DNA from 3 places in the Methylosinus sp. R-45379 genome. Region 2 is predicted to be linked to each of the others. Evidence: predicted binding sites of a transcription regulator. Region 2 holds the regulator's gene; each other region holds the start of a gene.
The links. Region 2 encodes PhoB, which activates phosphate uptake and scavenging genes when phosphate is short. Its sites were predicted from a motif close to TGTCATNNANCTGTCAT; they were not measured.
Positions count from the first base shown of each region.

Region 1: the regulator PhoB is predicted to act here: its motif matches at 1,330-1,346, upstream of pstS (phosphate ABC transporter substrate-binding protein PstS).
Region 3: the regulator PhoB is predicted to act here: its motif matches at 1,385-1,401, upstream of A1351_RS21635 (DUF2794 domain-containing protein).

Region 1 covers NZ_LUUM01000157.1:26,985-29,247, forward strand. The annotation lists gene A1351_RS07485 (FAD-dependent oxidoreductase) at 1-133, opposite strand, end outside; gene pstS (phosphate ABC transporter substrate-binding protein PstS) at 185-1,231, opposite strand; gene A1351_RS07495 (NADH:ubiquinone oxidoreductase subunit NDUFA12) at 1,473-1,880, shown strand; gene A1351_RS07500 (DUF2155 domain-containing protein) at 1,998-2,263, shown strand, end outside.
Region 2 covers NZ_LUUM01000309.1:90,424-92,686, reverse strand. The annotation lists gene pstB (phosphate ABC transporter ATP-binding protein PstB) at 1-303, shown strand, start outside; gene phoU (phosphate signaling complex protein PhoU) at 334-1,059, shown strand; gene phoB (phosphate regulon transcriptional regulator PhoB) at 1,056-1,799, shown strand; gene hpnE (hydroxysqualene dehydroxylase HpnE) at 1,994-2,263, opposite strand, start outside.
Region 3 covers NZ_LUUM01000299.1:14,406-16,668, reverse strand. The annotation lists gene A1351_RS21640 (Bax inhibitor-1/YccA family protein) at 56-829, shown strand; gene A1351_RS21635 (DUF2794 domain-containing protein) at 912-1,325, opposite strand; gene htpG (molecular chaperone HtpG) at 1,845-2,263, shown strand, end outside.

The sequences.
Region 1 (2,263 bases), on a different contig from region 2:
AATCGCGCAGGAAATCGGCGTGCTTCTCGAGGACGATCGTCTCGACGCCGGCGCGGGCGAGCAGAAAGCCCGCCATCAGCCCCGCCGGGCCGCCGCCGACCACGCAGCATCTCGTGGAGATCGTCTGCGTCATCGGCCGCTCCTGTGCGAATAGGCCGCGCGCGGCCGCTGCCGACCTTTATGGTCAGTTCAGCAGCGGTTTTCCATTCGCATCCTTCACATTGGCCGCCCAGCTCTTGCGAATCAGCGTCACCACGGAGGCTGGCATGGGCTCGAAATCCAGCTCCTCGGCCGCCGCGGCGCCCTTGGAGAAAGCCCAGTCGAAGAATTTCAGCGCTTCCAGCGCCGCGGCCGCATCCTGCGGCTGCTTCGGCAGCAGAATGAAGGTCGCCGCCGCGATCGGCCAGGAGCCCGCGCCCGGCTGCTCGGTCAGCAGATGGAAAAAGCCCGGCGCGCCGGCCCAATCGGCATTGGCGGCGGCGGCCTCGAAGCTCTCCTTGCCCGGCGCGACGATCTTGCCGTCGCGATTCACCAGGCTGACGGCGGCGAGCTTATTCTGCTTGGCGTAGGCGAATTCGACATAGCCGATCGCGCCTTTGGCGGTGGCGACATTATTGGCGACGCCCTCATTGCCCTTGGCGCCGAGGCCGAGCGGCCATTCCACAGCCACGTTCTCGCCCACCTTCGCCTTCCAATCGGCGGAGACGCGGGAGAGATAGTGGGTGAAGCAGAAAGTCGTGCCCGATCCGTCCGAGCGGTGCACGACGACGATCGACGTCGCCGGCAGAGCGATCTTCGGGTTCAGCGCGTGGATCGCCGGATCGTTCCAGAGCTTGATTTCGCCGATAAAAATGCGCGCGAGCGTGGTCCCGTCGAGGACCAGCTCATTGGAGCCGACCCCGTCCAGATTGACGACGGGGGTGATGCCGCCCACCACTTGCGGCCATTGGATGAGCCCGGCTGCGTCGAGCTCCTTGGCGCTCAGCGGCTGGTCCGAGGCGCCGAAAGTGACTGTCCGCGCCTTGATCTGGCGGATGCCGCCGCCCGAGCCGATCGATTGATAATTGACGCGATTGCCGGTTTCTTTCGAATAGCTCTGCGCCCATTTGGCGTAGATGGGCAGGGGAAAAGTCGCGCCGGCGCCGGAAATATCGAGGGCGCGCGCGCTCCCCACTGAAAGGATCGCCGCCAGAGCGGCGTGAAGAATGAGCCTCGAGGCTTTGGAAATCATGCGGCCGTCCCTTGGAATTTCGACGCGTGGCTCTTGTCCACGAGAGCTGGAAGCCAATGGTTTCAGCTCTCTGCGGCGCGCCTTGGCGGCGCGACAGCTGTCGTCTTTCTGTCACATGCCTCCTTTTCTACGACTTCGCGCCAAAAGCAAAGCCCACGCAGCGGAAGTGGCGCGCCCGACTGGACATTGCGCTGTCTTGACGCAATAAGGGGCCACGCAAACATTCTTGGACGCTTCCGACATGTCCTACATCATTCGCTTCTTCACCTGGTGGAACCGGGCGACGCTCAGCACGGGCCTGTGGACGCTGCTCTATGGCGAGCGCGTCGGGACGGATGAGTTCGGCAATGTCTATTACCGCCGCCGAGGCGGCAAGAAGGACAAGGCGCTCGGCTTCGAGCGCCGCTGGGTCATCTATAAGGGCTATGCCGAGGGCTCGGCGACGCCGCCCGGCTGGTACGGCTGGCTGCACCACACGGTCGACACGCCGCCGACGCAGGAGAAATACGAGCCGAAGGAATGGGAGCTGACCTATCGCCCCAATCTGACCGGCACCTCCGCCGCCTATCATCCGCCGGGCTCGATCCTGGCCGAGGGCCGCCGCGCTCCCGCCGGCGGCGACTATCAGGCCTGGACCCCCGAGGCTTGAGGCGAGACGGTCGCGGCCCTGTCCGCGACCATCGATCCGCCACGCTCTTCCTATTCAACGACGGCGCATGAGGCGCGGGCGGCTGGCCCGAGCCAGAGATCGGAAACGAGAGCCGATATGATCTCCCGCTGCTTCCGCCTGCGTTTCGCTCTTTCGGGAGCCGCCTTCCTCGTCGGCCTCGGCGCGGCGGCCGCGGATCCCATACGCAATCCCACCGCCATTTTCGCCGGGCTCGACAAGACGACAGGCCGGATCATCAATTTCGACGTCGCCATAGACGAGACCGTGCAATTCGGTTCGCTTCAGGTGACGCCGCGCGTCTGCAACACGCGTCCGCAGACCGAGGCTCCGCAGACCACGAGCTTCGTCGAGGTCGACGAGCA
Region 2 (2,263 bases):
CAGCAGCAGCGCCTGTGCATCGCGCGCACCGTCGCCATTCAGCCAGAGGTGATCCTCTTCGACGAGCCCTGCTCGGCGCTGGACCCGATCTCGACCGCGAAGATCGAGGAGCTCATCGACGAAATGTCGGAGCGCTACACGATCGCCATCGTCACCCACAACATGCAGCAGGCGGCGCGCGTCTCCGATTTCACCGCCTTCATGTATCTCGGCGATCTCGTCGAATTCGGCGAGACCAATAATCTCTTCACCGCGCCGCAGAACAAGAAGACGCAGGACTATATCACCGGCCGCTTCGGCTGAGCGCGCATCGCGCACGAGGACATTGAGACCATGAGCGAACATATCGTCAGCTCCTATGACCGCGACCTCGAAGTGCTCGGCCGCAGAATCGCCGAGATGGGAGGCATCGCCGAGAAAATGCTCGCCGAAGCCATGGATGCGCTCGCCAATTTCGACATTGAGCTCGCCCATCGCGTCGTCGCCACCGATCAGCGCCTCGACGCGCTGCAGCGGGAGATAGAGGAGAACGCCATCCTCACCATCGCGCGGCGGCAGCCGCTCGCTATCGATCTGCGCGAATGCATCGCCGCTATGCGCATCGCCGCCGATCTCGAGCGGGTCGGCGATCTCGCCAAGAGCATCGCCAAGCGCACGGTGAAGATCCTCTCCGAGGCGCGCGTGCCGCGCGCCGTCATCGGCCTCAAGACGATGGCGGAAGTCGCCGCCATACAGCTGAAGGACGTGCTCGACGCCTACGCCCAGCGCGATGTCGAGCGCGCCCGCGCCGTGTGGACCAACGACAGCGAGCTCGATGCGCTGGAAGATTCGGTGTTCCGCGATCTCCTCACCTTCATGATGGAGGACCCGCGCAACATCTCCTTCTGCACGCATCTGCTCTTCTGCTCGAAGAACATAGAGCGCATCGGCGATCACACCACCAATGTCGCCGAGACGATCGTCTATCTCGTCACTGGCGAGGCGATGCCGACCGACCGCCCCAAAGGCAAATCGGCGAGCCTTCCCGCCAGCGCGGAACCGGATGAGCCTACGAAATGAATGAAATCCGCGTCGCCGCTCCGCGCGAGGCGCCGCACGACCGCGCGCCGCGCATACTCGTCGTCGAGGACGACGCGGCGCTGGCGCTGCTGCTCGGCTATAATCTCGAGGCCGAGGGCTTTCTCGTCGAGCATATAGAGCGCGGCGACGAGGCGGAGATCCGTCTCTCCGAATCGCAGCCCGATCTCGTTATTCTCGACTGGATGCTGCCCGGCGTCTCCGGCCTCGAGATCTGCCGACGGCTGCGCGCGCGCGACGACACGCGCAGCATGCCGATCATCATGCTCACCGCGCGCGGCGACGAGAATGAGCGCGTGCGCGGCCTCTCCATCGGCGCCGACGATTATGTGGTGAAGCCCTTCTCGCCGCCGGAGCTGATGGCGCGCGTGCATGCGCTGCTGCGCCGCGCGCGGCCGGAGCGCGTGGCGACGCGGCTCGTCGCCGGCGACATAGACCTCGACCGCGAGACGCGCCGCGTGAAGCGCGGCGGGCGCGAGATTCATCTCGGCCCGACGGAGTTCCGTCTGCTGGAATATCTGATGGAAAAACCCGGCCGCGTCTTCTCGCGCGCGCAATTGCTCGACAGCGTGTGGGGGCTCTCGGCGGAGATCGACGAGCGCACCGTCGACGTGCATGTCGGCCGTCTGCGCAAGGCGATCATCCGCGGCCGCGAGAAGGACCCGATCCGCACCGTGCGCGGCACCGGCTATTCCTTCGACGAGACCTTCGGGAGGAATTGAGGGGCGATGCGAGCCTGAAGGCTCGCGGTCCAGGGGGCGCTTTGGATCGCGAGCCTTCAGGCTCGCTTTTGTCTGCACGCGCTCCCTCTGCCCATCGTCATTGCGAGCGCAGCGAAGCAATCCAGAGCCGTGGGGCGGCCCCTGGATCGCATCGTCGCTACGCTCCTCGCGATGACGGCGGCGGCGGGCTCGACCTATGAACGCCCCGCCAGCTCCGCCGCGCGATAGCCCGACCTTATCGCGCCTTCAATCGTCGCCGGAAGGCCGGTCGCAGTCCAATCGCCGGCGAGGAAGAGATTGCGCCACCCCGTCACAGCGCCGGGGCGGCGCAGCTGCTGCGCCGGCGTCGCGGCGAAAGTGGCGCGCTTTTCCTTGACGATCTGCCATTGCGGCAGCTCCACCGGCAGGCCCGTGGCGGCGGCTGCCTCGGCCCATATGCGCTCGGCGAGGCTCTCGCGGGAATC
Region 3 (2,263 bases), on a different contig from region 2:
ACCGCGCCGATTGGCCGGATAGACCGGGCCGCGCGGCCTTTTTCGAGAGGATGCTATGTCCAATTTCGACCGCAACACGAGCTTCGGCTACCGGGGCGGGGTCTCCAGAGCCGGCACGGCCGAGATCGACCAGGGCCTGCGCGCCTATATGCTCGGCGTCTATAATTATATGGTCCTGGGTCTCGGCGTCACCGGCGTCGTCGCGCTCGGCACGCATATGCTCGCCGTGGCCAAGGAAGGCGGGCGGCAGATCGCGCTCACGCCTTTCGGTCAGATGCTCTACACCAGCCCGCTGAAATGGGTGGTGATGCTGGCGCCGCTGGCCTTCGTGTTCTTCCTGGGCTATCGCGCCGACCGCGTCTCCGCGGCGACGGCTCGCAACCTGTTCCTCGCCTTCTCGGCGGTGATGGGCTTGTCATTGTCGTCGATCATGATCGTCTTCACGGGCGCGTCGATCGCCAAGGTGTTCTTCATCACCGCGGCGGCCTTCGGCGGCCTCAGCCTCTATGGCTATATGACGAAGCGCGATCTCTCTGCCTTCGGTTCCTTCCTGGTGATGGGCCTGTGGGGCCTCGTGCTCGCGAGCCTCGTCAATCTGTTCTTCCAGAGCAGCGCGATGCAGTTCGCCTTGTCGATCCTGTCGGTGTTCATCTTCGCGGGCCTCACCGCCTGGGACACGCAGTCGATCAAGGACGGCTATTATCAGAACGCCGGCTATGGCCAGGAGATGGTGCAGAAGCAGAGTATCTTCGGCGCTCTGTCGCTCTATCTCGACTTCATCAACATGTTCCAGTCGCTGCTCTATCTCTTCGGCGAGCGCAACGACTGATCGGACGATCGATCCGATCCGGGATAAAGGAAGGCCCCGCTCCGGCGGGGCCTTTTCTTTTGCCGGGCGCGCGCCAATTCGCTCAGTCGCGCACCAATTCCAGCTTCTTTTGCAGCACTGCGACGACGCGCGAGAGATCATGGCCGCGGCGCATGACGAGGCCGCCGGCGGCGACGACGCAATAGGCGCCCTGACGGCGCGCCAGCTCGGGATTTTTCTCGATGCGATAGAGCGGCGCCTCGCTGGCGCGGCGAAAGACCGAGAACACCGCCTTGGCGGGCGAGAAATCGATGGCGTAATCGCGCCATTCGCCGGCGGCGACCTTGGCGCCATAGAGATCGAGCAGCAGTCGCAGCTCACGCCGATCGAAGGACACGAGCGGAGCGCTGCGCTCGGGCGCGGCCCTGGCCCGGTCCGCATCATTCGTCGCGCGGCCTGCCACGACAGAGAGCAGGCCGCGCCGCCGGCTGGGATCGGTCGTCTCCGTCTCGCTCATGCCGCTTTCCTCATTTCTTGGGCATGATCGCGCGGCAAATGCGCGAGGGCAAGACAAAGATGACAATGAGACGACGATGGGCCTCGCGCGCCTGGCCGAGATTTCACATTTTCGCCAATATCGAGCCCCTTGTCCGCCAAAGGAGCCGACCAATATCTAGCCCATTGCCTCGACACGCTCGGGAAGCCGTTTTTCCGGATTTCGTCAGCCCCCCAGCCCCCCGGAAGGGCGCTTTTCGAGCACATGAGTTCGTGGCGATGGACGGGCCGGCCGGGCGACGCTCGGGCGGCCCGTCTTGTTTCGGGCTTCTCCACCACGCGCCTCTTCTTTCCACGCTCTCGCAAGTCTCGCGCGATCGAGTCTCGCGCGATCGAGTCGCGCGACCCATGGCGGCCGTCTTGCAACTTCGTGGACGATCCCCGATATCACTCTCGCGTTTCGCTCGAGGCGGCTCGACGGACGCCATTGCCGATCAATGACGATCTCTATATCCCGGCCAGAGCCAGCGCGCCGTCGGCCATGCTTCCATTTGCGGAAAGCGACGCGCGCGGCGGAGCCGACAGAAAAAGCGGAGACGAGCCCGTGACCGACCACGCCGAAACACAGACGATCGACGCAGCCGAGCGCAGCGATTACGGCTTCCAGGCCGATGTCGCGCGGCTCCTGGAGCTCATGACGCATTCCGTCTATTCGGAGCGCGAAATTTTCTTGCGCGAGCTCGTGTCCAATTCGGCCGATGCGATCGAGAAGCTGCGCTTCGAGGCGGTGGCGAACGAGGGGCTGGCGGCGCAGGCCGGCGCGCCGCTCGTCACCATCGCGCTCGATAAGGAGGCGCGCACGCTGACCGTCGCCGACAATGGCGTCGGCATGTCGCGCGAGGATCTCGTCGCCGCGCTCGGCACCATCGCCAGCTCCGGCACCCGCGCCTTTCTCGATGA